DNA from 4 places in the Streptomyces sp. NPDC051662 genome. Region 1 is predicted to be linked to each of the others. Evidence: riboswitches for the same ligand, from Rfam matches in the RefSeq annotation. Region 1 holds a riboswitch; each other region holds the start of a gene.
What was found. Region 1 has a riboswitch for cobalamin ahead of AB0M67_RS26645 (ribonucleoside-diphosphate reductase subunit alpha). Riboswitches for the same ligand answer to the same signal wherever they lie in the genome.
Positions count from the first base shown of each region.

Region 1 (6,871 bases):
TGGCGGAGGTGTACGACGTACGTCTGGCCGAGGCCGAGGAGACCATCGAGACCTCGCTGGCCACCCCGCGCGAGGCCGGGCTGCTCGGTACGGATGTCGGGCTGCCGATGCTGATGCTCTCGCGGCACTCACTGGACGCGGCCGGTGAACCGGTGGAGTGGGTACGGTCCGTCTACCGCGGCGACCGCTACAAGTTCGTGGCCAGGCTGAAGCGCCCGGCCCACTGACGGCCGCCGCCGGCGACCGCCCGCGCACCCCTGTTCGCATACCGTTGATGTAACGACATTCGGACAGGGGCTTACGCTGACCAGCGCCTTCGCTTAGATTTCCTGCTCATTACCACAGGCGATCAACGAGGGAACGGAGCCGCGGTGTCAGAAGTTCCGGAAGAGAAACCGCCCCCCACGGTCACCCCGGCGCGGGTGATCATCGCTCTCTGCCTCCTCGCGCCCTTCGTGGCGATGCTCTGGGTCGGGTCCTACGCGAAGATCGAGCCGACATTCATCGGCATCCCCTTCTTCTACTGGTACCAGATGCTCTGGGTCCCGGTCTCGGCGGTGCTCACGATGACCGCCTACCAGCTGTGGAAGCGTGACCAGCGCTCCCGCGAGGGAGGTGCGTCGAAATGAAGGACGGCGTGAACGGCGTCGCACTCGCCGTCTTCATCTTCTTCTTCGTGGCCGTTACCGTCATGGGGTTCCTGGCGGCTCGCTGGCGCAAGGCCGCCAATGAGAACAGCCTCGACGAATGGGGCCTCGGCGGACGGTCGTTCGGCACCTGGGTCACCTGGTTCCTGCTCGGCGGCGACCTCTATACGGCGTACACCTTCGTGGCCGTACCGGCGGCGATCTACGCGGCGGGCGCGGCCGGCTTCTTCGCCGTGCCCTACACGATCCTGGTCTACCCGCTGATCTTCACCTTCCTGCCCCGGCTCTGGTCGGTGTCGCACAAGCACGGATACGTGACCACCTCGGACTTCGTGCGGGGCCGGTTCGGATCGAAGGGCCTGTCGCTGGCGGTCGCCGTCACCGGCATCCTGGCCACGATGCCGTACATCGCGCTCCAACTCGTCGGTATCCAGGCGGTGCTGGACGTGATGGGCGTCGGCGGCGGCGAGAACACCCACTGGTTCATCAAGGACCTGCCGCTGCTGATCGCCTTCGGTGTGCTCGCCGCGTACACCTACTCGTCGGGGCTGCGGGCGCCCGCGCTGATCGCCTTCGTCAAGGACACGCTGATCTACATCGTGATCGTCGTGGCGATCATCTACATCCCCATCAAACTGGGCGGGTTCGACGACATCTTCGCCAAGGCGGGCGACGCCTTCGCGCAGACCAACCCGGCGACCGGCCAGCCACGCGGCGCCCTGGCGCCGGGCGAGGCCGGGCATTGGGGCTATGCCACGCTGGCGCTCGGTTCCGCGCTCGCGCTCTTCATGTATCCGCACTCCATCACGGCGACGCTCTCCAGCCGCAGCCGCGAGGTGATCCGGCGCAACACCACGATCCTGCCGCTGTACTCACTGATGCTGGGCCTGCTCGCGCTGCTCGGCTTCATGGCGATCGCCGCCGGAGTCAAGGTGGAGAACGGACAGCTGGCGATCCCGCAGCTCTTCGAGACGATGTTCCCCGACTGGTTCGCGGGGGTGGCCTTCGCGGCCATCGGCATCGGCGCGCTGGTGCCGGCCGCGATCATGTCGATCGCCGCGGCGAATCTCTTCACCCGCAATATCTACAAGGACTTCATCAAGCCGGACGCGACCCCCGCGCAGGAGACCAAGGTCTCGAAGCTGGTCTCGCTGCTGGTGAAGGTGGGCGCGCTGGCCTTCGTCCTGACCATGGACAAGACCGTCGCGATCAACTTCCAGCTGCTGGGCGGGATCTGGATCCTCCAGACGATGCCGGCGCTGGTCGGCGGTCTCTTCACCCGCTGGTTCCACCGCTGGGCGCTGCTCGCGGGCTGGGCGGTCGGCATGGTCTACGGCACGGCCGCGGCGTACGGCGTGGCCAGCCCGACCCAGGCGCACTTCGGCGGCTCCTCCAAGGAGATCCCCGGGCTGGGTGAGATCGGCTACATCGGCCTCACCGCGTTCGTGCTCAACCTGGTGGTGACGGTGGCGCTCACCTTCGTCCTGCGCGCGGCCAAGGCTCCGGAGGGCACGGACGAGACGAGCCCGTCCGACTACACGGCGGACGCGGGCGACCCGGGCGTGAAGGCCGAGCTCCCGGCAGCGACATCGGGCGGCCCCGGCGGCCACTGAACGGCCGGCGCCCGGCTCGACGGGCCGTCGGATCCCTGGGAAAGACAGGGATCCGGCGGCCTTTTCGCTGTCCGCGCGGGCCCGAACGTAATGACGCACGACACAACATCTGGGGGGTGGTTCCCGAGCCAGCCCCCACATGTATGCTCGACCTCGCTGTCGACGCAGGGGAATCCGGTGCGAATCCGGAACTGTCCCGCAACGGTGTGATGTGGTGTGCTTTGCCATACCCACGAGTCCGAACACCTGCCGACAGTGCGTCCGGTTCGACCGAATCGGACGCCGAGACGTCCGGGCCTCGTGGATGGGCCGGTGGGCGCCGTACGCCGTGCCGCCCGGATCCGGGTCGTACGGTCCGTACCGCGAGAAACAGCCCGCTCCCCTCCCGACGGTCCAGAGCCGAGCGAGGGAGAGCACCACGTGACCATCGCGCCAGCCGATCCGGCTTCAGGCATCTCCGAGGCCGCCGCGCGGGCGGCCGACGGACCCGGGACCGCACTGCTGCGGACCCTGACGGACCTGACCGCCGATCTGCCCGACACCGACCCCGGAAGAGTCGCCGCCGCGGCGCTGCGCGGCCGTAACGCCCGGTCGGACGAGGCCGAGCTGCGCGAGCTCGCCACCGAGTCGGCCGCGGGGCTCATCTCCGAGGACCCCGCCTACTCCCGGCTCGCGGCCAGGCTGCTGACCCGCACCATCGCCGACGAGGCCGCGGGCCAGGGCGCCGTGGCGTTCTCCGCGTCGGTCGCCGTCGGCCACCGCGAGGGCCTGATCGCGGACCGTACGGCCGCCTTCGTCACGCTGCACGCCGACTCCCTCGACGCGCTCATCGACCAGGAAGCCGACGACCTCTTCGGCTACTTCGGGCTGCGGACCCTCTACAGCCGCTATCTGCTCCGCCATCCGATCACCCGCCAGGTCATCGAGACCCCGCAGCACTTCATGCTGCGCGTGGCCGCCGGACTGGCCGAGGACGAGAGCCTCCGCGCGCTCGACGAAGTCGCCGCGCTCTACCGGCTGATGAGCCGGCTGGACTACCTCCCCTCCTCCCCCACCCTCTTCAACTCCGGTACGCGCCACCCGCAGATGTCCTCCTGCTACCTGCTGGACTCCCCGCTGGACGAACTGGACTCGATCTACGACCGGTACCACCAGGTGGCGCGGCTCTCGAAGCACGCGGGCGGCATCGGCCTCTCGTACTCCCGTATCCGTTCGCGCGGTTCACTGATCCGGGGCACCAACGGACACTCCAACGGCATCGTCCCGTTCCTGCGCACCCTCGACTCCTCGGTCGCCGCCGTCAACCAGGGCGGCCGGCGCAAGGGCGCGGCCTGTGTGTATCTGGAGACCTGGCACGCGGATCTGGAGGAGTTCCTGGAGCTGCGCGACAACACCGGCGAGGACGCGCGCCGTACGCACAATCTGAATCTCGCGCACTGGATCCCGGACGAGTTCATGCGCCGGGTCGAGTCGGACGGCGTCTGGTCCCTGTTCTCCCCCGTCGATGTGCCGGAGCTGGTCGACCTGTGGGGCGACGCGTTCGACACGCGGTACCGCGAGGCGGAGGCCGCCGGCCTGGCGCGCAGGACGATCCCGGCCCGCGAGCTCTACGGCCGGATGATGCGTACCCTCGCCCAGACCGGCAACGGCTGGATGACCTTCAAGGACGCCTCGAACCGTACGGCGAACCAGACCGCCGAGCCCGGCCGCGTCGTCCACTCGTCCAATCTCTGCACGGAGATCCTGGAGGTGACGGACGACGGGGAGACCGCCGTCTGCAACCTCGGTTCCATCAACCTCGGTTCGTTCGTACTGGCCTCGGGCGACCTCGACTGGGAGCGGCTGGACGAGACCGTCCGTACGGCCGTGACCTTCCTCGACCGGGTCGTGGACATCAACTTCTACCCGACCGAGCAGGCCGGCGCCTCCAACGCGAAGTGGCGCCCGGTGGGCCTGGGCGCGATGGGCCTCCAGGACGTCTTCTTCAAGAAGCGGCTGCCCTTCGACTCCGCCGAGGCCGCGGCCCTCTCCACGAAGATCGCCGAGCGGATCATGCTCGCCGCGTACGAGGCGTCCTGCGCGCTCGCCGAACGCAACGGCCCGCTCCCCGCCTGGTCCGAGACGCGCGCCGCGCGCGGGGTGCTGCACCCCGACCACTACGACGTGGAGCTGAACTGGCCGGAGCGCTGGGACGCGCTGCGCGCCCGGATCGCCACGAGCGGTATGCGGAACTCCCTGCTCCTCGCGATCGCCCCGACGGCGACGATCGCCTCGATCGCGGGCGTCTACGAGTGCATCGAGCCGCAGGTCTCCAACCTCTTCAAGCGCGAGACGCTCTCCGGGGAGTTCCTCCAGGTCAACTCGTACCTGGTGGACGAGTTGAAGCGGCTCGGCGTCTGGGACGCGCAGACGCGCGAGGCGCTGCGCGAGTCGAGTGGCTCGGTGGCGGGCTTCGACTGGATCCCGGCGGAGGTGCGTGAGCTGTTCCGTACGGCGTGGGAGATCCCGCAGCGCGGTCTGATCGACATGGCGGCGGCCCGTACGCCGTTCCTCGACCAGAGCCAGTCGCTGAACCTGTTCCTGGAGACGCCGACCATCGGGAAGCTCAGCTCGATGTACGCGTACGCCTGGAAGAAGGGCCTCAAGACGACGTACTACCTGCGCTCGCGCCCGGCGACACGGATCGCGCGGGCGGCGCGGGGATCGTCGGAGACCCGGCCGGCGTCCGTGCCCGTACCCGCGCAGGCGGTCTCCGAAGAGGCGATCGCCTGCTCCCTGGAAAACCCCGAGTCCTGCGAGGCCTGCCAGTAATGACCACCGAGACGACCGTGACGAACGCCAAGAACCTCCTGGACCCGGGCTTCGAGCTGACGCTGCGGCCCATGCGCTACCCGGACTTCTACGAGCGCTACCGCGACGCGATCAAGAACACCTGGACGGTGGAGGAGGTCGATCTGCACTCCGACGTCGCCGACCTCGCCAAGCTCTCCCCCGGCGAGCAGCACATGATCGGCCGGCTGGTCGCGTTCTTCGCGACGGGCGACTCGATCGTGTCCAACAACCTGGTGCTGACGCTGTACAAGCACATCAACTCCCCCGAGGCGCGGCTCTATCTCTCCCGCCAGCTCTTCGAGGAGGCCGTACACGTCCAGTTCTATCTGACGCTGCTCGACACCTATCTGCCCGATCCGGAGGACCGCGCGGCGGCCTTCGACGCGGTGGAGGAGATCCCGTCGATCCGTGAGAAGGCGCGGTTCTGCTTCAAGTGGATGGACTCCGTCGAGACGATCGACCGCCTGGAGTCGAAGGCGGACCGCCGCCGCTTCCTGCTGAATCTGATCTGCTTCGCGGCCTGTATCGAGGGGCTGTTCTTCTACGGCGCGTTCGCGTACGTCTACTGGTTCCGCTCGCGCGGTCTGCTGCACGGCCTGGCCACCGGCACCAACTGGGTGTTCCGTGACGAGACGATGCATATGAACTTCGCGTTCGAGGTCGTGGACACGGTCCGCAAGGAGGAGCCCGACCTCTTCGACGACGCCCTTGAACAGCAGGTCACGGACATGCTGAAGGAGGCTGTCGACGCGGAGCTGCAATTCGGCCGGGACCTGTGCGGCGACGGTCTGCCGGGCATGAACACCGAGTCGATGCGCGAGTACCTGGAGTGCGTCGCGGACCAGCGCCTCCAGCGGCTGGGCTTCCCGGCGGTCTACGGCTCCCAGAACCCGTTCTCGTTCATGGAGCTTCAGGGCGTCCAGGAGCTGACGAACTTCTTCGAGCGCCGCCCGTCGGCGTATCAGGTCGCGGTCGAGGGCACGGTCGGGTTCGACGACGAGTTCTAGGCCGACCTTGCGCGGCGGAGGGGCCGACGAGCGGGCAAGTACTTTCCCGATTGGAAAGTTAATGCCATGATGGCAAGCGTCGGGCCGGTTCGTGGGCCCCCTCAGCAAGGATCCGGTGCCCCCCATGCCGTCGCAGGAGAAGCCGCAGGCAAAGCCGCGGGAGAAGCCGCGGGAGAACACGTCCCTACACCCGAAACCCGATGGCGGGTCGTGGGCGCACGCCGCGGACGCTCTGAGGGACGTGGAAACGGCCAGGGCGCGGGCCCGCCTCAAGGCCGGCCTGGCTCCGGCGTGGTACGGGCCGGCCGTGGCGGCGTCACTGGTGGCGCCGGCCCTGGTGCGGGCCTGGAGCCAGGACAAGGTCGGCCCGGCGGCTCTGATGGCGCTCTTCGTATCGTTCGCGGGGCTCGCCGTGACCCTCGCGCTCGTCGCGGTCGCGCGGAGGAGGACGGGGGTGCTGGTGACCCGGTCCTGGCCCGCGCGTCTGCGGCGGAGCCGGGTGATGCTGCCGGTCGTCCTCACGGCGGGCCCGCTGGCGGGAGCGCTGTGCTGGGGACTCGGAGCGGGGGAGGCCGCGATCCAGATCGTGGGCTTCACCGTATGGGGACTCGGCGTCTGGTGCGCGTGCGTCGTCCGCAACGTGGCGATCAACCGCGCGCTGCGAGAGCTCGCGTGACCGGCGGCCCGCCGGAACCGGTGAGGGCGGTGCTGGACGAGATCATCCAGCATCCGACCCGGCTGACCGTGGTCGCCTTCCTCTCCGCCTGCGACG
Region 1 covers NZ_JBFAZD010000017.1:72,664-79,534, reverse strand. Annotated here, with positions in the region: gene AB0M67_RS26660 (GntR family transcriptional regulator) at 1-227, shown strand, start outside; gene AB0M67_RS26655 (DUF3311 domain-containing protein) at 372-629, shown strand; gene mctP (monocarboxylate uptake permease MctP) at 626-2,260, shown strand; cobalamin riboswitch at 2,387-2,529, shown strand; gene AB0M67_RS26645 (ribonucleoside-diphosphate reductase subunit alpha) at 2,681-5,071, shown strand; gene AB0M67_RS26640 (ribonucleotide-diphosphate reductase subunit beta) at 5,071-6,099, shown strand; gene AB0M67_RS26635 (hypothetical protein) at 6,341-6,775, shown strand; gene AB0M67_RS26630 (transcriptional regulator) at 6,772-6,871, shown strand, end outside.

Region 2 (6,871 bases), on a different contig from region 1:
CGGACTCAGTCCTCCCCCTCCAGCTCCCCCTCGGTCTCCAGGAACACCGCCCGCAGCGCGTCCAGCACCGCCGGGTCCGGCTTCGCCCACATCCCGCGCGACTCCGCCTCCAGCAGCCGTTCCGCGATGCCATGCAGGGCCCAGGGGTTGGCCTCCTGGAGGAACGCGCGGTTCTCGGGGTCCAGGACGTAGGTCTCCGTGAGCTTGTCGTACATCCAGTCCGCGACCACGCCCGTCGTCGCGTCGTACCCGAAGAGATAGTCGACCGTCGCGGCGAGTTCGAAGGCGCCCTTGTAGCCGTGGCGGCGCATCGCCTCGATCCAGCGGGGGTTGACCACACGGGCGCGGAAGACCCGTGACGTCTCCTCGACCAGGGTGCGCGTCCGGACGGTCTCGGGGCGGGTCGAGTCGCCGATGTACGCCTCCGGGGCCGTGCCCTTGAGCGCGCGGACGGTGGCGACCATGCCGCCGTGGTACTGGAAGTAGTCGTCCGAGTCCGCGATGTCGTGCTCGCGGGTGTCGGTGTTCTTGGCGGCCACCGCGATGCGCTTGTACGCGGTCTCCATCTCGTCGCGCGCCGGGCGGCCGTCGAGCTCCCGGCCGTACGCGTAGCCGCCCCACACCGTGTAGACCTCGGCGAGGTCCGCGTCGGTGCGCCAGTCGCGGCTGTCGATGAGCTGGAGGATGCCCGCGCCGTACGTACCGGGGCGGGAGCCGAAGATACGGGTCGTGGCGCGGCGTTCGTCGCCGTGCTCGGCCAGGTCGGCCTGGGCGTGCGCGCGGACGAAGTTGGCGTCGGCGGGCTCGTCCAGCGAGGCCGCGAGCCGTACGGCGTCGTCCAGCAGCCCGATCGCGTGCGGGAACGCGTCGCGGAAGAAGCCGCTGATGCGCAGGGTGACATCGATACGCGGCCGGTCGAGTTCGGTGAGCGGGATCGCTTCCAGGCCCGTCACCCGGCGCGACGCGTCGTCCCACACCGGGCGGACGCCCAGCAGCGCCAGCGCCTCCGCGATGTCGTCGCCGGAGGTGCGCATCGCGCTCGTACCCCAGAGGGACAGCCCGACCGAGGTCGGCCACTCGCCGTTGTCGGTGCGGTAGCGGGTGAGGAGGGAGTCGGCGAGGGCCTGGCCGGTCTCCCAGGCGAGCCTGCTCGGTACGGCCTTGGGGTCGACGGAGTAGAAGTTGCGGCCGGTCGGCAGGACATTGACCAGGCCGCGCAGCGGGGATCCGGACGGGCCCGCCGGTACGAATCCGCCGCTCAGGGCGTGCACCACATGCTCGATCTCGTCGACGGTGCCCGCGAGGCGCGGTACGACCTCGCGCGCCGCGAAGTCGAGGATCGCCGCGACGCCCTCGGGGAGGCCGGCGGCCACGCCCGCCACCGCGGCCGGGTCCCAGCCGGCGTCCTCCATCGCCCGGACGAGCGCGCGGGCCCGCTCCTCCGTCTCGTCGGCGTCGGTACGGGTGGCGGCCGACTCGTCGAGCCCGAGGGCCTCGCGCAGACCGGGCAGGGAGGCCGTACCGCCCCAGATCTGCCGGGCGCGCAGGATCGCCAGGACCAGATTGACGCGCGCCTCGCCGGCCGGCGCGCCGCCGAGCACATGCAGACCGTCGCGGATCTGCGCGTCCTTGACCTCGCAGAGCCAGCCGTCGACATGGAGCAGGAAGTCGTCGAACCCGTCGTCGTCCGGCCGGTCTTCGAGCCCCAGGTCGTGGTCGAGCTTGGCCGCCTGGATCAGCGTCCAGATCTGGGCGCGGATCGCGGGCAGTTTCGCCGGGTCCATGGACGAGATCGCGGCGTACTCGTCGAGCAGCTGCTCAAGGCGCGCGATATCGCCGTACGACTCGGCGCGCGCCATCGGCGGTACGAGATGGTCCACCAGCGTGGCGTGTACGCGCCGCTTGGCCTGCGTACCCTCGCCCGGGTCATTGACCAGGAACGGATAGATCAGCGGCAGATCACCGAGCGCGGCATCGGGGGCGCAGGCCGCCGACATCCCCGCGTTCTTGCCGGGCAGCCACTCCAGATTGCCGTGCTTGCCGAGGTGGATCATCGCGTCGGCGCCGAAGCCGCCGTCCTCGCGGTCGGCCTGGATCCAGCGGTACGCGGCCAAGTAGTGGTGCGAGGGCGGCAGATCGGGGTCGTGGTAGATCGCGATGGGGTTCTCGCCGAAGCCGCGCGGCGGCTGGATGAGGATCAGCAGATTGCCGCGCCGCAGGGCGGCGAGCACGATGTCGCCGTCCGGGTCCCCGCCGGAGGCGGCCCGGCTGCGGTCCAGGAACATCTCGCCGGGCGGCGGTCCCCAGTGCCGCTCCACCGACTCGCGCAGTTCGGCGGGGAGTTGGCCGTACCACCGCCGGTAGTCGGCAGCCGGGATACGGACCGGGTTACGGGCGAGCTGCTCCTCGGTCAGCCACTCCTGGTCATGGCCACCGGCCTCGATGAGGGCGTGGATCAGCTCGTCGCCGTCGCCCGAGGCCAGTCCGGGGACGGGCTCTGAGCCGAAGTCGTAGCCCTCCTGGATCAGTCGGCGCAGCAGGGTCACCGCGCTGGCGGGGGTGTCGAGACCGACCGCGTTGCCGATACGGGAGTGCTTGGTCGGGTACGCGGAGAGCACCAGCGCGACGCGCTTGTCGGCGTTCGTGACATACCGCAGCCTGGCGTGGCGTACGGCGATCCCGGCCACTCGGGCGGCCCGCTCGGGGTCGGCGATGTAGACCGGCAGACCGTCAGGGTCCAGCTCCTTGAAGGAGAACGGGACGGTGATGAGGCGGCCGTCGAACTCCGGCACCGCGACCTGCGAGGCGGCGTCCAGCGGGGACAGCCCCTCGTCGCTCTCGGCCCAGGTGGCGCGGCTGCCGGTGAGGCAGAGGGCCTGGAGGATCGGTACGTCGAGCGCGGCGAGGGCGCCCGCGTCCCACGCCTCGTCGTCGCCGCCGGCCGACGCCTCGGCGGGCTTGGTGCCGCCGGCGGCGAGCACGGTGGTGACGATCGCGTCGGCCTCGCGCAGCGCGGCCAGCAGCTCCGGCTCGGGCGCGCGCAGGGACGAGACGAAGATCGGCAGGGGCCGGGCGTCCGCGTCCTCGATCGCCGAGCACAGCGTGTCCACGAAGGCGGTGTTGCCGCTCATGTGGTGCGCGCGGTAGTAGAGGACGGCGACGGTCGGGGCCAACTCCCCCACGCTGTGTCCGGGACGGCCGAAGCGGGGCGGCCTGACGCGCCGGTCGAGCCGGCCCCAGGTGGGCGCGGCGGCGGGCGGCTCGAAGCCGTGGCCGGTCAGCAGGACCGTGTCGGAGAGGAACCGCGCGAGCTGGTCCAGATTGGCCGGACCGCCGTGCGCGAGATAGGCGTGCGCCTCGGCCGCGATACCGATGGGGACGGTCGACGCCTCCATCAGCTGGGCGTCGGGTGCCTGTTCACCGGTGAGGACCACGACCGGCCGGTCGCCCGCGAGCAGCAGATCGATCCCGTCCTGCCAGGCGCGCAGCCCGCCGAGGAGGCGTACGACCACGAGGTCGGCGCCCTCCAGCAGCGAGGGCAGTTCGTCGAGCGCGAGCCGGGCGGGGTTGGCGAAGCGGTACGGGACGGGCCCGCCCGCCGCGTTCGCCGCGCGGGCGCTCAGCAGATCGGTGTCGGACGTCGACAGGAGCAGAAGCATGCGGCGTCTGGCCTTCCTCGGGGTCCGCGCCCCGGGCGAGGTGTGGAGGACGGCGGGAGTTCCTGGCTCGTCCGGCTGCTGCCGGACTCACAGTGGCGGGACCGCGCCGGGTTCGCACCGGGCTTCCTCCCCATGACGCCGTCGCTGGCGTTGACGGGCCTGGGCAGGCCGTCGTCTGCATAGTAAGTGCTGAGGTCACGGGCGGGGGAGGGCGCCCGGAACCCGGGCCGGTACAGGGGGTGGTACGGAGCGGCGGCGGCCGGACGGCGGGACGGGAGCGGGTGTGGGTACGTGGGTATGCTCGCCGCCATGCCGCCCACCTCGCCAACACCCGTGAACCGGGACGAAGCGCCCCCGCGGGCCGCCGTACGGGAGTCCGTACGGGCCCCTCTGCGGGAGCGCGGCGACGCCTGCCCGGGCGCGCTGCGGCTGCACACCGCGGACGACGGACGGCTGGCCCGGTTGCGGCTGCCCGCCGGGCTTCTGACGGCCCGTCAGGCGGAGGCGCTGGCGGACGCGGCGGAGCGGCTCGGCGACGGACATCTGGACCTCACCTCCCGGGGCAATGTGCAGCTGCGCGGCCTGGACGGAAGCCGTGGCACGGAACTGGCCGGGCTGCTGCACGAGGCCGGACTGCTGCCTTCGGAGACACACGAGCGGGTACGGAACATCGTCGCGTCACCGCTGGCCGGGCTGGACGAACTGCCGTCCGCGGACGTCCAGTCGTGGGCGCGCGAGCTGGACGGACTGCTCTGTGCGAGCGTGCGGGCCGCGGCCCTCTCCGGGCGGTTTCTCTTCGCGCTGGACGACGGACGCGGCGATGTGGCGGCTCTCGGCGCCGATGTGACGTTGCTCGCACACCGGGACGGCTCGGTTTCCGTACGGACCGGGGCAAACCGGTCGGGTCCCCGTGTGGCCCCCGAGGACGCCCCGCGCGCGGCCCTGTTGGCGGCGGAGACGTTCCTCACGCTGGCGGAGGCGAGCGGCTCGGGGGCCTGGCGGGTACGGGAACTGCCCGCCGAGGACGGCCGGGGGCTGGACGCGGCGGTACGGGCGGCGCTGGCGGACGCCGGGATCGCGACGGAGTACGCGACGGAGGCGCCCGCGCGGGACATGAACGCGCCCGCGCGGGACATGGAACCGGAACCGGAAGGGGAGCCTCCTACTCCTGGTTCCGTACGGTCGCCCGACGGGACCGTGGCGCTCTCCGTCCACGCGCGCCTCGGCCGGTTGAGCGTGGCGCGGTGGCGGCTGCTCGCGGCGGAGGCGAACGGACCGCTGCGGGTGACCCCGTGGCGCGGAGTGATCGTGCCGGGGGTGGCCCCGGCCGCGGCCGGCGATGCCCTGGACCGGCTCCGTACGGCCGGGCTGATCACCGACCCCGACTCCCCCTGGTACGGGGTCGGCGCCTGCACCGGCAGGCCCGGCTGCGCGAAGGCGCTGGCGGACGTACGGTCCGACGCGGCGGCGGCCGTGTCCCATGCCGGGTCCCCGGGCTCGGGCGGACTGCCCGTGTACTGGTCGGGGTGCGCGCGCCGCTGCGGCCATCCGCAGGGCCGCTGGGTGGATGTGGTCGCGAAGGGCGAGGGCCGCTACGACATCTCCGTACAGAAACAGGTTCACGTACAGAAACAGGCACAGGTACGGGGAGATGTCCCGAACGCCACCACCACAGGACCGGAACCGGAACCGGAACCGGAACGGAAACCGGAACCGGCACCGGAACTCGCCGACGCGGTTGCGGCGGCACGCACGACCCCATTGACGAGATGAGCGAGAAGACCACGGTGTCCACAGTGCCCAGAGGGTTCGAGTACGAGAAGGACGGCGCGGCGATATACCGCCAGTCCTTCGCCACGATCCGCGCCGAGGCGGATCTCAGCGGGCTGCCGGCCGAGGTCTCGCAGGTCGCGGTGCGGATGATCCACGCCTGCGGCATGGTCGACCTGGTGCGTGACCTCGCCTTCAGCCCCGGGGTGGTGATCCGCGCCCGCGAGGCGCTGCGCGCGGGAGCGCCCGTGCTGTGCGATGTGGCCATGGTCGCCAGCGGGGTCACCCGCAAGCGGCTGCCCGCGGACAACGAGGTCGTCTGCACCCTCTCCGATCCGTCGGTGCCCGCCCTCGCCGCCGAGCTGGGGACGACCCGCAGCGCCGCCGCGCTGGAGCTGTGGCGGAACCGGATGGAGGGCGCGGTGGTGGCCGTCGGCAACGCGCCGACCGCTCTCTTCCGGCTGCTGGAGATGATCGAGGACGGCGCCCCGCGCCCGGCGGCGGTCATCGGCGTGCCGGTCGGCTTCATCGGCGCGGCCGAGTCCAAGGACGCGCTCGCCGGACACTTCTCCGGCCTGGAACACCTGGTCGTACGGGGACGGCGGGGCGGCAGCGCCCTCGCCGCCGCGGCCGTCAACGCGATCGCGAGCGAGGAAGAATGACCGCCCGGAGCACCACGGATGAGCAGGGCGCGGGAGTCCTGGCGGACGCCGGCCCGGGCGTGGGCCGGCTGTACGGGGTCGGTCTGGGGCCGGGAGACCCGTCCCTGATGACCGTACGGGCCGTACGGATCATCGCCGAGGCCGATGTGATCGCGTATCACAGCGCCCGCCACGGCCGGTCCATAGCCCGGTCCATCGCCGCCGAGCATCTGCGCCCCGACCACATCGAGGAGCCGCTGGTCTACCCGGTCACCACCGGGACGACCGACCACCCCGGCGGCTATCAGGGCGCGATGGACGAGTTCTACGCCGAGTCGGCCGCCCGGCTCGCCGCCCATCTGGACGCCGGGCGCACGGTCGCGGTGCTCGCCGAGGGCGATCCGCTCTTCTACGGCTCGTACATGCATATGCACAAGCGGCTGGCCGACCGCTATCCGACCGAGGTCATCCCCGGTGTGACGTCCGTGAGCGCGGCGGCGGCACGGCTCGGCACCCCGCTCGTCGAGGGCGAGGAGGTGCTGACGATCCTGCCGGGCACGCTGTCCGAGGAGGAGCTGACGGCCCGGCTGGCCTCGGCGGACTCGGCGGTGGTGATGAAGCTCGGCCGTACGTTCCCGACCGTACGGCGGGCGGTCGAGCGCGCGGGCCGGCTGGCGGACGCGCGGTACGTCGAGCGCGCCACGATGAGCGGGGAACGCACCGGGGCGCTGGCCGACACGGATCCGGAGTCGGTGCCGTACTTCTCGGTGGCGGTGCTGCCGAGCCGCGTCGCCGCGCGTG
Region 2 covers NZ_JBFAZD010000016.1:151,563-158,433, forward strand. Annotated here, with positions in the region: gene cobN (cobaltochelatase subunit CobN) at 6-3,659, opposite strand; cobalamin riboswitch at 3,693-3,847, opposite strand; gene cobG (precorrin-3B synthase) at 3,957-5,432, shown strand; gene AB0M67_RS25980 (precorrin-8X methylmutase) at 5,429-6,091, shown strand; gene AB0M67_RS25985 (precorrin-2 C(20)-methyltransferase) at 6,088-6,871, shown strand, end outside.
Region 2: another riboswitch for cobalamin. It lies ahead of cobN (cobaltochelatase subunit CobN); the one in region 1 lies ahead of AB0M67_RS26645 (ribonucleoside-diphosphate reductase subunit alpha).

Region 3 (6,871 bases), on a different contig from region 1:
TGATCACGGCGCCGCCGCCCGCGATGCCCTCGTCGCGGTCGATGCGGGTGATCAGATCGTCCAGGTGGGAGAGGATCTCGTCGGGCGGCAGATCGAGCGTCGAGAAGTTGTGGACCGCCGTACGCAGCCGCCCCATCGTCGCCGCCGCGAGCAGGCCGTGTCCGACGACATCCCCCACGACCAGGGCCACGCGGGCGCCGGGCAGCGGGATGACATCGAACCAGTCGCCGCCCACCCCCGATTCGGCGGGCAAGTACCGGTAGGCGACATCGAGGGCGCTCTGCTCGGGCAGCCGCCGGGGGAGCAGGCTGCGCTGGAGCGTCTCCGCCATGGCGTGCTCGCGGGTGTAGCGGCGTGCGTTGTCGATACAGACCGCCGCGTGGTTGGCCAGTTCCTCGGCGAGGGACACGTCCTCCTCCTCGAAGGGCTCCGGCCGTTCCGCGCGCCAGAAGATGACGACCCCCAGGAGGATGCCCCGCGCGCGCAGCGGGGCCGTGACGAGGGAGTGGACGCCGTACTCGATGACCCGGGCCGTCCGCTCCGGTTCCTGGGACTTCCAGCCGCCTGCCCGGGCGAGATCGGGCTCGACGGTCCCGCGCCCGCTCCTCAGGCTCCATGCCTGCGGCGTGGTGGGGCGGTAGGTGAACCGCGCGCCCAGCGGATAGAAGGGGTGGTCGTCGGGGAGGCCGACCAGGGCCGTACGGCGCAGCTCGGAGTAGGCGGTGACCGACGCCGGGTCCTCACCGCGCAGTACGGCCTCCGCCAGATCCACGGTGACGAAGTCGGCGAACCGCGGGACCGCCACCTGCGCCAGCTCCTCGGCGGTCCGGGTCACATCGAGGGTGGTGCCGATCTCCACGCCCGCGTCGTACAGGAGCTTGAGGCGCTTCTGCGCCACTTCCGCCCGGCCCGTGAGCGCGCGCAGCTCGGTGGAGTCGCGGAGCGTCGCCACGCTGCCGGGCGGGCCTCCGTCACGGTCCGTGGAGCGGTTGTTCACCGCGATCAGCCGCTCTCCTGTCGCCAGCACCTCGTCGGTGGCACGGCGTCCCGAGGCCAGCAGCTCGGCCATCCGGGAGTCCAGACCGAGTTCGGTGACGGGGCGGCCCTCCGGGTGCGGGGGCAGGTCGAGGAGACGGCGCGCCTCGTCGTTGGCGAGTACCAGCCGGCCGTCGCCGTCGACGATGAGCACCCCTTCGCGTACGACATGGAGGACCGCGTCGTGATGCTCGTACATACGGGCGATCTCGACGGGCTCCAGCCCATGGGTCTGACGCCGCAGCCGGCCGCTCACCAGCGCCGTGCCGCCGGTGGCGAGGGCGAGCGAGGCGGCGGCGGCGCCCAGGACGATCGGGATCTCGCGGTTGGCGAGACTGTTCACCTTCTCGATGGTGATCCCGGCCGATACGAGGCCGATCACCTTTCCGCTCGCGTCCTTGACGGGGGTCACCGCCCGTACGGAGGGACCGAGGGTCCCCGGGACGGTCTCGGTGATGGTGCGGCCCTTCAGCGACGGCCCGATGGTGCCGATGAAGTGCTCCCCGATGCGCGCGGGATTGGGGTGGGTGAGCCGGATCCCCTTCGTGTTCAGTACGACGACGAAGTCGACGCTGGAGGCTTTGCGTACCGCCTCCGCCCGTGGCTGGAGGATCGCGGAGGGGTCGGGTGCCCGCAGGGCGGGCGCGATTCCGGGGGAGTTCGCGAACGCGGTGGCGACGGAGACGCAGCGGTTGCGTGCCTCTTGTTCGGTGTCGCGCCTGGACACCAGGAGGAGCGAGATCAGCGAGGACCCGATGAGCAGCAGCACGATCACCAGTTGCAGGATGAAGACCTGCCCGGCGAGCGTGCGGACGTTCAGCCACGACGGACGACGCCACCGACTCCGTGGGCGTCGGCCGGAGCGGGCAGCCAGGGCCCGAGCCCAGGATCGACCCATATGTCCGGCCATGTACCTACATCTACACCGGCTGTCTTCACAAGGCGAACGGGCGTGGGCGCCGCCGGAGAGTGCCGGGGGCGCCGGGGAGCGCCGGGGAGCGCCGGGGGCTATGGCGACAGCCTCAGGGGGTGGCGCTGTGGAGCGGTCGGCCGCTGAGCAGGTTCCAGCGGCCGGCCCGCCCGCTGAGTTCGGTGGCGGTCAGGGGGCGTACGTCAATCCGCCAGAAGGCCGCGGGAGTTGCGCCCAAGGCGTGGACCGCGCAGGCGCGGATGATGTCCGGCTCGGCGACGGCTATGACGCGGCCCCCCGCCGTGCCGCCGCCGCGCGGGGTGCGGTCGCGCGGTGTGCCGTCGTCAGAGGTGCTGTCGCCAGGGGTGCTGTCGTCAGAGGTGCCGTCGCCATGAGTGTCGCCGCCCAGCGCGTCGAGCCAGTGGGCGGCGCGGGCGAGCAGCGTCAGCAGGGATTCGCCGCCGTGCGGGGCGGACGCGGGGTCCGACAGCCAGGAGGCCAGCGCGTGCGGTTCCGCGGCGGCCACCTCGTCGAGGGTCCTGCCCTGCCAGCCGCCCATGGCGCAGGGTGCGAGGGCGGGCAGCGGCTTCGCGTCCAGGCCGAGGGCCTCGGCGGTGCGCCGGCAGCGGGGGGAGGGGGAGACGTATGTGGTGGTGACGGGGAAGGTCTCCCGTACGGCTTCGGCCTGCCGCAGCCCGAGGGCGTCCAGCCCGCCGTCGGCCGGCTCCTCGGCGTGGGGGAAGCGGGCCTCCCGCAGGGCCGGGTTCATGGCCGGTGAGATGAGCATGAGCCGGGTGGTCATACGGTCCTCGCTCCTTGGTTCTGGCTCGGTCCGGCCGGGTTCCGGCCGTGTTTCCGCAGGTTCTGGCCGTGTTCCCGCCGGGTTCCGGCCGTGTTCCGGCACGTTCCGGGAAAAGGTCCTCTTGGCCGGTCCCCGGGATCGCGGTACCTTCACGTCGAAATAACGACGGCGGAACGGAAGTCCGGTGGGAATCCGGCACGGTCGCGCCACTGTAAGCCGGGCGCCGGTCGCGTATCAGCGCGGCGGGGGTCCCGGTGAGTCAGACCCGGATGCCGTCGTTCGAGCTCCACTGAACGGGACGCGAGTTCCCCAAGGAGGTTGTGTCATGGCGCAGTCCATAGCGCCCCCGGCCGCTGCATCCACCGGTGCCGCCGGCACCGCTGTCACCCCCCTTCCGCTCCGCGCGGTGCTGCCCTGGGCCGTGTTCGTCGGCACCCTGATGCTGGTGCTGCTCTATTTCGTCGGCGCGGAGCAGGGCGCCACGTCGGTGTTCTCCGGTGCGGACGTGCACGAGTGGGTCCACGACGGCCGTCATCTCCTCGGCTTCCCCTGCCACTGACGACCGACGGAGATCACGCGCATGCATGCCTCCACCGTCAGAACCCTCCTCGTCCGCGGCATGATCGCGGGCGTCCTCGCCGGACTCTGCGCGTTCGCGCTGGCCTATGTGGCGGGTGAGCCCTCGGTACGGGCCTCCATCGCGCAGGAGGAGGCCCACTCCGCGTCCGCGCATCAGCACGGCGGGGAAGCCACCCAGCAGGGCGCGGAAGAAGAGGAGGAAGAACTGGTCAGCCGGCCGGTGCAGTCGACCTTCGGGCTGGCCACCGGCGTCCTCGTGTACGGGGTGGCCCTGGGCGGGATCGCCTCGCTGGTCTTCGCCGGCTGTCTGGGCAGGATCGGCCGGTTCGGTCCGAGGGTGACCGCGGCGCTGCTCGCCGGGGCCGCCTTCGCCACCGTCTATCTGGTGCCGTTCCTGAAGTATCCGGCGAACCCGCCCGCGGTCGGCGACCCGGACACCATCGGCAAGCGCACCACGCTGTTCTTCCTGATGATCGTGTTGAGCGTGTTGCTGGCGGTTGTCGCGGTCATCGCGGGGAGAAGGCTCGCGCCGCGTCTGGGCAACTGGAACGCGGCGGTCGCCGCCGGTGGCGGTTATGTCGTCGCCGTGGTGGTGGCCTGTCTGGTCCTGCCCGCCAACACCGATGCCATTCCGGCCACGTTCCCGGCCGCCCTGCTCTGGGAATTCCGGCTGGCGTCGATCGCCGTACAGGCGCTGCTCTGGACAGCCTTCGGGCTGATCTTCGGGGCGCTGGCGGAGCGGGCCCTCCGGCCGAGGCGGCAGGCCGCCGCGGTGGCGGCCGACAGCACTGCCGCACCGGTACGTACCGCCGGCTGAACCGGGACCGGGAACGGAAACGGAACGGGGAACGGAACCGGGACCGGCCCGCGCTCACGAAGCGCGGGCCGGTCCCGGTTTCCTGTCAGGGGACCGTCGGCCGGTCTCCGGTCGCCCGTCAGTCGCTGACGCCGACCGCGTGCCCGAACGTCGACCGGTCCGTGACGAAGTCCAGCATGGCGCGGGCCACGTCCGCGCGGGCGATCGCGTTGGCGGCCGGGCCCGCCTCCACGGCGTGGCGGTAGGTGCCCTTGCCGTCGGCGTCCGTCAGCCGGGGCGGCCGTACCGACGTCCAGTCGAGCCCGCTCTCGCGCAGGATCGTCTCCATCAGTTCGAGATCCGTGTACAGCTCTTTGAGCGCCAGCCACATCCCGGGCAGCAGGACCCGGCGCGCGAGCCACGGCTGACCGGACCCGAGCGGTTCAGCGGCGCCGCGCTCACCACGACGATCCGCCGGGCGCCGGTCGCGGCCATCGCCTCGGTCGCCGCCCGCGCCGAGGTGGAGGCGGGCTTGAGCGGGTCGTGCCGGCCGGCCTGGCCCATCCCGGAGAGCACCGCGTCGGCCCCGTCGACGACCTCGGTCAGGGAGGCCGCGTCGAGGGCGTCGGCGCGTACGACCGTCAGGCCCTCGTGTTCCGTCCTCAGCTTGGCCGGGTCCCGTACCGCGGCCGAAACCTTGTGTCCGTCCGCGAGGGCGTGGCGGACGATCTGCCGTCCGACGCCTCCCGTGGCTCCCAGCACAGCGATTTTCATGACCCCTCCAGGGGTGAGTGAACGCTTACCAGCCATGGTGGGTGAGCGCTCACCCACTTGTCAAAGTAGGCTGGTGGGCATGACGGGTACGACATGACCGGTACGCACCGAGAAGCCGCCGCGCCGCCCCTGACCGGCGGCGCCCTCACGCGCTCGCGCATCCTCGACGCCGCCGCGCGGCTGATGGGCACCGTGGGGCTGACGCGCACGACGACGAAGGAGATCGCGAGGGAGGCGGGCTGCTCGGAAGCCGCGCTCTACAAGCACTTCCGCGACAAGGAGGAGATCTTCGTCAGCGTTCTGCACGAGCGCGCGCCGCGCTTCACGGACGCGCTGGCGCGGCTGCCCGGGCGCGTGGGCGAGGGGGAGGTGGCGGATCATCTGGAGGAGGTGGCCCGGGTGGGGGTGCTCTTCTACCGGGGTACGTTCCCGATGGCGGCGTCCCTCTTCGCCAGCCCCGACCTGCTCGTGGCCCATCGCGAACGGCTCGGACTCGACGGCTCGGGGCCGCACGAGGTGAGCCGGTCCGTGGCCGCGTATCTCGCCGCGGAACAGGAGCTGGGCCGGGTCTCCCCGGACATCGACCCGGACGCGGCGGCGCTGCTTCTCGTCGGCGCCTGCTTCCACCGGGCCTTTCTGGGCCTGTTCTTCGCCCCGGAACCACCGGAGGGCGTTCTGCGCCCGGAGAGCGAGGCGGATTTCGCGCGGGAGACCGTACGGGCGCTGCTTACGGGCATCGCCCCGCCGGGCCGGTGATCCGCGCCGCCGGGCCCGTGATCCGGCTCGGCGGGGCTTCGGCTCAGGGGGGCTTCGGCTCAGCCCGTCTCCGGGCTCATCGCTCGGAGCGGCGCCGGTCGCCCGCGCACAGCGCCCAGATGATGAAGAGGTCGATGGCGAGGAGCACGAGGGCCCACAGCGGATAGCGCGGGATCCAGAGGAAGTTCGAGAGCGCGCCGAGACCCGCCAGGATCACACCGACCACGCGCGCCCACACCGCGCCTCTCAACAGCGCGCAGCCCGCGAGGAAGATGATGGCGCCGATGATGAGATGGACCCATCCCCAGCCGATGAGACTGAACGAGAACACGTAGTTCCGCGTCGCCAGGAAGATGTCGTCGTTGGCGATGGCGGAGATACCCGCCAGGATCGTCATCGCGCCGCCGAAGATCATCAGAACCGCGGCGAAGACCGTCCATCCGGTAGCAAGTGCCCTCTTGGCCGTCATGGGGCGCTCCCTCGGTGAGGAGACGGGCCGGGGGCCGGTGCCGGCCGGCGGCCGTGGTGGTCACCTCAAGGTTCCATAGGTAAGGGTCTCCCGCATCTCGTCCGGGGGACGGCCAGTAGAGTGCGGATTCGGTCTTCCCCCAGTTCAGAGGTGTACGGCAGTGAGCCACGCCCAGCCCTCCGCGCCCACCGGACCCGACGCGCCCACCGGACCCGACGGGCCCCGGCCCTCCGTGCCCCGGGTGCCGATGCCGGTGCTGCCCGTGACTGTCGTCGGGATCGGCGCCGACGGCTGGGCGGGGCTGCCCGATGGCTCGCGGGCCGCGCTGCGCGAGGCGGACGTACTCATCGGCGGCCCCCGGCAACTCGCCCTGCTCCCCGGCGAGTGCGCGGGCGAGCGGGTGCCCTGGCCGTCGCCACTGCGGCCAGCCGTGCCCGGGCTGCTCGCCGCCCACGCCGGGCGCCGGGTCGCGGTCCTGGCCAGCGGGGACCCGATGTTCCACGGGATCGGGCGGACCCTGTCCGAGGTCCTGTCCGAGACTTTGTCCGAGACCCTGTCCGAGGTCCTTTCCGAGCCCCCTGGCACGGACGCCCGGCGGGCCGGCGCGCTGCGCGTGCTGCCGCATCCGTCGTCCGTCTCGTACGCGTGCGCCCGGCTCGGCTGGCCGGTGGAGGACACGGAGGTGGTCACGCTCGTCGGCCGCCCCACCGAACTGCTGGCCGCGGCCCTGCACGACGGCCGGCGGGTCCT
Region 3 covers NZ_JBFAZD010000016.1:167,578-174,448, reverse strand. Annotated here, with positions in the region: gene AB0M67_RS26050 (SpoIIE family protein phosphatase) at 1-1,933, opposite strand, end outside; gene AB0M67_RS26045 (histidine phosphatase family protein) at 2,058-2,747, opposite strand; cobalamin riboswitch at 2,864-3,032, shown strand; gene AB0M67_RS26040 (CbtB domain-containing protein) at 3,073-3,306, shown strand; gene AB0M67_RS26035 (CbtA family protein) at 3,328-4,143, shown strand; gene AB0M67_RS26030 (NAD(P)H-binding protein) at 4,262-4,471, opposite strand; gene AB0M67_RS26025 (NAD(P)H-binding protein) at 4,471-4,896, opposite strand; gene AB0M67_RS26020 (TetR/AcrR family transcriptional regulator) at 4,990-5,652, shown strand; gene AB0M67_RS26015 (hypothetical protein) at 5,729-6,121, opposite strand; gene cbiT (precorrin-6Y C5,15-methyltransferase (decarboxylating) subunit CbiT) at 6,369-6,871, shown strand, end outside.
Region 3: another riboswitch for cobalamin. It lies ahead of AB0M67_RS26040 (CbtB domain-containing protein); the one in region 1 lies ahead of AB0M67_RS26645 (ribonucleoside-diphosphate reductase subunit alpha).

Region 4 (6,871 bases), on a different contig from region 1:
GGCGCGGCTGCCCCTGGGGCTCGGGCTCCGCGGGCGTGTCGTCCGGCCCGTCCGGGGCGTGCTCGACGGGCGTGTCGTCCGGCCCGGACCCGGACTCGGGCGGTGTGTCGGGGCCCTCGGATCCCTCCGGACCGGGCTGCGGCGGGATACCACCGCCACCGCCCGGCCCGTCGGGACCCGGGTCGTCGTCCCCGCCGTCGCCGTCCTCACCCGTGAACTCGTCCAGCGTGTCGTCGAGCTTGTCCTCGTCGAGCCCCGGCGCGTCGAAGGGGTTACGGCGCCGCCGGTGCGGGAGCGCGAGCAGCGCGGCCTGTCGTACATCCTCGGCGAGTACGTCCGTACGCCCCGCCCAGGCGGCCAGCGCCGTCGCGGTCCGCGCCATCACGATGTCCGCCCGCATTCCGTCCACCTCGAACGCGGCGCAGGTCGCGGCGATCCGGAGCAGCGCCCCGTCCCCGAGCCGCACCGCGGGCAGCAGCGCCCGCGCGGCGACGATCCGGTCCCGCAGCGCGGTCTCCTCCTCGGCCCAGCGCGCCGCGAACCCGGCCGGATCGTCGTCGTACGCCAGCCGTCGCTGTACGACCTCCACCCGAAGCTCCGGCTCGCGCGAGGCCGCGACCTCCACGGTCAGCCCGAAGCGGTCGAGCAACTGCGGTCGCAGCTCGCCCTCCTCGGGGTTCATCGTTCCGACGAGCAGGAACCGCGCGGCGTGCCGTACGGAGACGCCCTCACGCTCGACGTACGAGGCACCCATGGCGGCGGCGTCCAGCAGCAGGTCGACCAGGTGGTCATGGAGGAGGTTGACCTCGTCGACATAGAGCACCCCCCGGTGGGCGTCCGCGAGCAGACCGGGCTCGAAGGCCTTCACGCCCTCGGACAGCGCCCGCTCGATGTCCAGCGCGCCGACGAGCCGGTCCTCCGAGGCGCCCACGGGCAGCTCGACCATCCGGGCGGGCCTGGCCGTACCCGGCGCCGTCCCGTGCGGCCCGTCCGGGCACCGCTGATCGGGTGCGACGGGATCGCAGCTGAACCGGCAGCCGGCGACGACCGGCACCTCCGGCAGCAGCGCGGAAAGGGCGCGTACGGCCGTGGACTTGGCCGTCCCCTTCTCACCGCGGACGAGCACACCGCCGACGGCGGGGCTCACCGCGTTGAGCAACAGGGCGAGCCGCAGATCGTCCATCCCCACCACAGCGGTGAACGGAAAAGGGGTGCTCATATGCTGATCGCTCCTTCGAAGATGGTCGTCATGGCGCTCCCGGCGGAATGAAGGGCAGCCCCTCGGGCGCGCCCTCCTCGATCAGGCGCATCAGCGCGTCCGTGTCCGCGTGCTCCTCGATGAGGTCACCGAGCAGATCGAGCTGTTCTTCCCGCAGCGCGCCGAAGCTCGTGCCGGGCGCGGGGACGAAACGCCGGCCCGCCGTCCGCGCCACCTCCGTCAGGAACCGCCTCCGGAACGCGTCGCTCTCCAGCGCCCCGTGCCAGTGCGTGCCCGTGACGGCCCCCACCCGGCAGCCGTCCAGCGCGCGCCCGTCCGCGTCGGAGACAAAGGTGTCGCCTCCCCGTACCTCCGCGACGCCGTGATGGATCTCGTACCCCTCCACCGCCTCACCGAGGGCCAGGCCCACCGGTCGGGCGAGGGTCTTCTCGCGGGCGAACCGCACCCGTACGGGCAGCAGTCCGAGGCCGGGCACCGCGCCCGCCCGGGACTCCACCTCGTCGTCGATGTGCTCGCCCAGGATCTGATAGCCGCCGCAGATCCCCAGCACGGGACGCCCCTCGGCGGCCCGCCGGGCGAGCGCGTCGGCGAGCCCGCGCTCGCGCAGCCACGCCAGCGCCTTGACCGTGCCGCGTGTGCCGGGCACCACCACGAGATCGGCGTCGGCCAGCTCCTCCGGCCGGTCCACGAACCGCACGACGACCCCCGGCTCCGCCGCCAGCGCGTCCACATCGGTGAAGTTCGACATCAGCGGTACGGCGCAGACCGCGACCCGCAGCACGTCCTCGCCGTACGGGGGAGCCGCGGGCGACTCGCGTACGGCGCCGCGCATCGAGACGCGCAGCCCGTCCTCCTCGTCGATGCCCAGACCGTGCCGGAACGGCAGTACGCCGAAGGTGGACCGCCCGGTGAGCCCGCGGAGCATCTCAAGACCCGGTTCGAGCAGCGAGACATCGCCCCGGAACTTATTGACCAGATAGCCCGCGATCAGCCCCTGGTCCTCGGGGGACAGCAGCGCGGTCGTCCCGAAGAACGAGGCGAAGACGCCGCCCCGGTCGATGTCCCCGACCACCACCACCGGCAGCCGCGCGGCCCGCGCGATGCCCATGTTCACGATGTCGGTACGGCGCAGATTGATCTCCGCGGGACTGCCCGCCCCTTCGCAGATCACGGCGTCGTAGGTGCCGCGCAGCCGCTCCAGACACTCCAGGACGGGACCGAGCAGGGCTTCCCGCCCGTGCGGGGTCCTTCCGGCGGACGCCTCGCCCGGTCGCGGCTCCGCCGAGGGCCCGGACCCGAAGTAACCCCGGGCGCTCATCTCCCCCACCGGCCGCCCCATCAGCACCACTTGGCTGGTGCGGTCACCGCCGGGCTTCAGCAGGACCGGGTTCATCAGCGCCGTCGGCTCGACCCGGGCGGCCTGCGCCTGCATCGCCTGGGCCCGTCCGATCTCCGCGCCCTCGCGGGTCACGAACGAGTTCAGCGACATGTTCTGCCCCTTGAAGGGCGCGACCTTCACCCCACGGCGCACCAGCCAGCGGCAGATCCCCGCCGTGACCACGCTCTTGCCCGCGTCGGAGGTCGTGCCGGCTATCAGCAGCCCCCCGCCGCGCCCGCCCCGGCTCATCCACGTCCCTTTCCCGCGCTTGTCGTACGGCCCGCGCTTGTCGTACGGCGTATCGCGCCTGGCGTACGGCGTATCGCGCCGAATCCGAACCGGCCCGCCACACAGACCGCGAGGGCGGCCCCGGTCACCCGGCGCGACAGCCGTACGGCCCGCTCGATGTCCGCGACCTCGACCGGCCGCCCCTCGCCGTTCAGTACGGGCCGGTGCTCCACCCGTCCGCCGTACGCGAGTGTCCCGCCCAGCCGTACGCCCAGCGCGCCGGCGAACGACGCCTCCACCGGGCCCGCGTTGGGACTCGGATGCCTGCCGGCGTCCCGCCGTACCGCCCGCAGGGCCGCGCGCGGATCGCCGTCGACTCCGCCGGCCAGCGCCCCGGCGAGTACGGCGGTCAGCCGGGCGCCCGGCCATCCCACGGCATCGTCGAGCCGGGCCGAGGCCCAGCCGAACCGGCGGTAACGGGGCGAGAGATGACCCACCATCGCGTCCAGCGTGTTCACGGCCCGGAACCCGGCGAGCCCCGGCACCCCCGCCACCGCCCCCCACACCAGCGCGCCCACGACGGCGTCGGAGGTGTTCTCCGCGACCGACTCCACGACGGCCCGCGCGATCTGCTGTCCGTCCAGCGCCTGCGGGTCACGGCCGCACAGATGAGGCAGCCGCTCCCTGGCCCGTTCGACGTCCCCGGCGGCGAGCGCCGCGCCGATGGCCCGTGCCTCCCGCCCCAGTGAAGTGCCGCCGACCACGGCCCAGGTGGCGGCGGCGGTCAGTGCCACGGAGGCGGTGCGGTGGTCCCGTACGCCCCGGGCGGCCAGCGCCGCGATCCCGGCGGCTCCTCCGGCGCAGACCGCGGTGTGCAGCGCGCCCCAGCCCCGGTGGTCGCGCCACAGCGTCCGCTCGACGGCCTTCGCCGCCCGGCCGAACGCGGCGACGGGATGGCCCCGGCGCGGATCGCCGAACAACCGGTCGCCCAGGAGACCCACGGCGGCGCCGTAGGCGAAATCACGCTCGGCGGCCGGACCCCGGCCGCGCACGACGGCCGAACGGCGGCCAGGCATGGCGAAATGTCCTCACTCAGGGTCCGCGCCCCGGCTCGACGTGATGCGGCGGCGAGAGTTCCTGGCTCCTGGAGACGGGGCTCGCAGTGACAGTGGCGGGACCGCGCCGGATTCGCACCGGCTTCCTCTTCTGCCGTCGCCTGGGCCCTCTCCTACCGGACAGGACCTCAATGGCCCCGGAAGTCCACCACGCCCCGCGAACACCCGTCAACTCATCCCTGACCAGCGACGGGACAGTGTGCCGAGCCCCACACGGCACGCCCGTCCCGTGGGCGGCACGGAGCCGGCCCGGGCGCGTGACGGACGCGCCCGGGCCGGCCGGGGGTGTGGTGGTCCGGGTGTTCCGGTCGCCCGGTCACCGGTCGCCGGTCAGGCGACGATCAGATAGATCCCGTACGCGACGGCCGCCACGCAGAGCGCGAAGCAGGTGTACGCGCCCGTACGGGCCAGCGCCACGGAGCCCGTCGCGCCCCGCGTGCTCGCCGACTCCTGCTTGGCGAGGCCCACGATGCCGAGGGTGAACAGGCCCACGAGGGCGACGGTGGCCACGAGACTGACCCCGAAGACGGAACCGAGTGCTGCCCAGTCGATGTTCATGCGGTTTCTCTTCCTTACACCGTGGCGGTACTTACACCGTGGCGGTTCGCGCGGGCTCGCCCGCGGGGTCCGGGGGGCCCGGGGCCGGGATGGTGGTCGACAGTTCCTGCGCGGCAGCGGCCGTGGGCGGCGGGGTGACGGCCGCGATGGCGCTGGTGACGACGCCCGCGGGCTCGCCGGTCCCGGCGTCCTCCGTCGCGCCGGCGGCTCCGGCCCCGCTCTCGTTGACATTGGTGTGGTCGACGGGGCGGCGGCGCGAGGCGAGCCAGATCGCCCCGGAGATCCCGACGAGCAGGACGGCGACGACCGCGATGCCCCAGGTGCCCTGGCCGGTGAGGAACTCGGCCCCGGCGGCGACCAGGCCCGCGGCGGGCAGCGTCAGCCCCCAGGCGATGAACATCCGGGTCGCGGTCGACCAGCGGACCACACCGCCCTTGCGGCCGAGGCCCGCGCCCATCACGGCGCCGGAGCACGACTGGGTGGTGGAGAGCGAGAAGCCCAGGTGCGAGGAGGCCAGGATGACGGTCGCGGCACTGGTCTGGGCGGCGAAGCCCTGCTGCGGACGGAGATCGGTGAGGCCGGTGCCCATGGTGCGGATGATGCGCCAGCCGCCGAGATACGTACCGAGCGCGATCGCCAGTCCCGCGGAGACGATGACCCACATCGGGGGGTTGGAGCCGGGGGCGAGGACGCCGCCGGTGACGAGCGCGAGGGTGATGACACCCATGGTCTTCTGCGCGTCGTTGGTGCCGTGGGCGAGCGAGACGAGCCCGGCGGAGGCGATCTGCCCGGCGCGGTAGCCCTTGGCGGTCGCCTTGTCGTCCGTACGGCGCCCGATGCGGTACGTCAGCCTCGTCGCGAGCAGCGCCGCGAGACCGGCGACGACCGGCGCGGCGAGCGCGGGGATCAGCACCTTGGTGATGACGACGCCGCCGTTGACCCCGGAGGCGCCGACCGACATCAGCGTGGCGCCGATCAGACCGCCGAAGAGCGCGTGGGAGGAGCTCGACGGCAGGCCGAGCAGCCAGGTGAAGAGATTCCACAGGATGGCGCCGACGAGCGCCGCGAAGATCACTTCCGTTCTGATGCCCTGTTCGTTGATGAGTCCGCCGGAGATCGTCTTGGCGACCTCCACGGACAGGAACGCGCCGACGAGATTCAGGACGGCGGACATGCCCACCGCGACCTTGGGCTTGAGGGCCCCGGTCGAGATGGTGGTCGCCATCGCGTTCGCGGTGTCGTGGAAGCCGTTCGTGAAATCGAACACGAGAGCCGTCACGATCACGATCGCGAGCAGCAGCGTGATGTGTTCCATTGACCCAGGACCCAGGCAATCTTTTGACGTCAGTGGCCTCGGTGAACGTAAGGAGTCCGGGTAAACGGAAGATGAACTGGGCTCGTCTTCGCGGTGTCCCCATGTGTGGAGAAATCGCCCGCCCGTTCTGCCGGAGCGCCCTGCGCGCCGCTATGTCCGCCTGACAGGATTCTCTTATGACTGATCAGCAGAGCCAGGACGCGATAGCCGGGGCCTGGCGTGAACTCATCACGACTGCCCGGAGAACAGCAGGTGAAGGGCTCGTCGTCGGCACATCCGGCAATGTGTCGGTACGGATCGGCGAGCTGATCCTCGTCACGCCGAGCGGTGTCCCGTATGACCAGCTCACTTCCGAGGACACCGTCGGTGTCGATCTGGCCGGCCGTCAGGTACTCGGAAAATTCATCCCTACGAGTGAGCTGCCGCTGCACCTCGCCGTTTACCGGAACACCTCCGCGAAGGCCGTGGTGCACACCCACGCGGTGCACGCCACCGCCGTCTCCACCCTCGTCACCGAACTGCCCCTGATCCACTACATGGCGGCGGCCCACGGCGGCCCGGTCCGGGTCGCCCCCTACGCGCTCTACGGCTCGGACGAACTGGCCGCCCAGATGCTCCACGCCCTGCGCGACCGCAACGCCTGTCTGCTCCAGAACCACGGCACGGTCGCCTACGGCGACAGCCTCGCCCAGGCCTATGACCGCACGGCCCAGCTGGAGTGGATGTGCCGGCTCTGGCTCACCGCGAGCGCGCTGCCCGGCCGTACCCCCACGCTGCTGACCGAGGCCCAGCTCGACGAGGTCGGACAGCGGCTGAAGGGGTATGGACAGCGGGGCTGACCAGCGCGTTCGGCAGGGCGTTCGGCAGGGCCCCGGCACTCCGGCGGACGCCGCCGACTGGCCGAGCCCGGCGGGGGTGACCACACTGGGAACGTGCGCCCCGCCAAAGCGACGGCAGCGGCCGTCTCCACACTGATCGGCGTCGGCGCGGCCGCGTTCGCGGCCGGCCGGTACGCGAGCGACGCCGCGCTCAAGACGCCACCGGGCCATCCGCTGCCG
Region 4 covers NZ_JBFAZD010000002.1:52,816-59,686, reverse strand. Annotated here, with positions in the region: gene AB0M67_RS02960 (putative cobaltochelatase) at 1-1,219, opposite strand, end outside; gene AB0M67_RS02955 (cobyric acid synthase) at 1,248-2,846, opposite strand; gene AB0M67_RS02950 (cobalamin biosynthesis protein) at 2,843-3,901, opposite strand; cobalamin riboswitch at 3,937-4,069, opposite strand; gene AB0M67_RS02945 (hypothetical protein) at 4,271-4,498, opposite strand; gene AB0M67_RS02940 (inorganic phosphate transporter) at 4,530-5,813, opposite strand; gene AB0M67_RS02935 (class II aldolase/adducin family protein) at 5,990-6,652, shown strand; gene AB0M67_RS02930 (hypothetical protein) at 6,746-6,871, shown strand, end outside.
Region 4: another riboswitch for cobalamin. It lies ahead of AB0M67_RS02950 (cobalamin biosynthesis protein); the one in region 1 lies ahead of AB0M67_RS26645 (ribonucleoside-diphosphate reductase subunit alpha).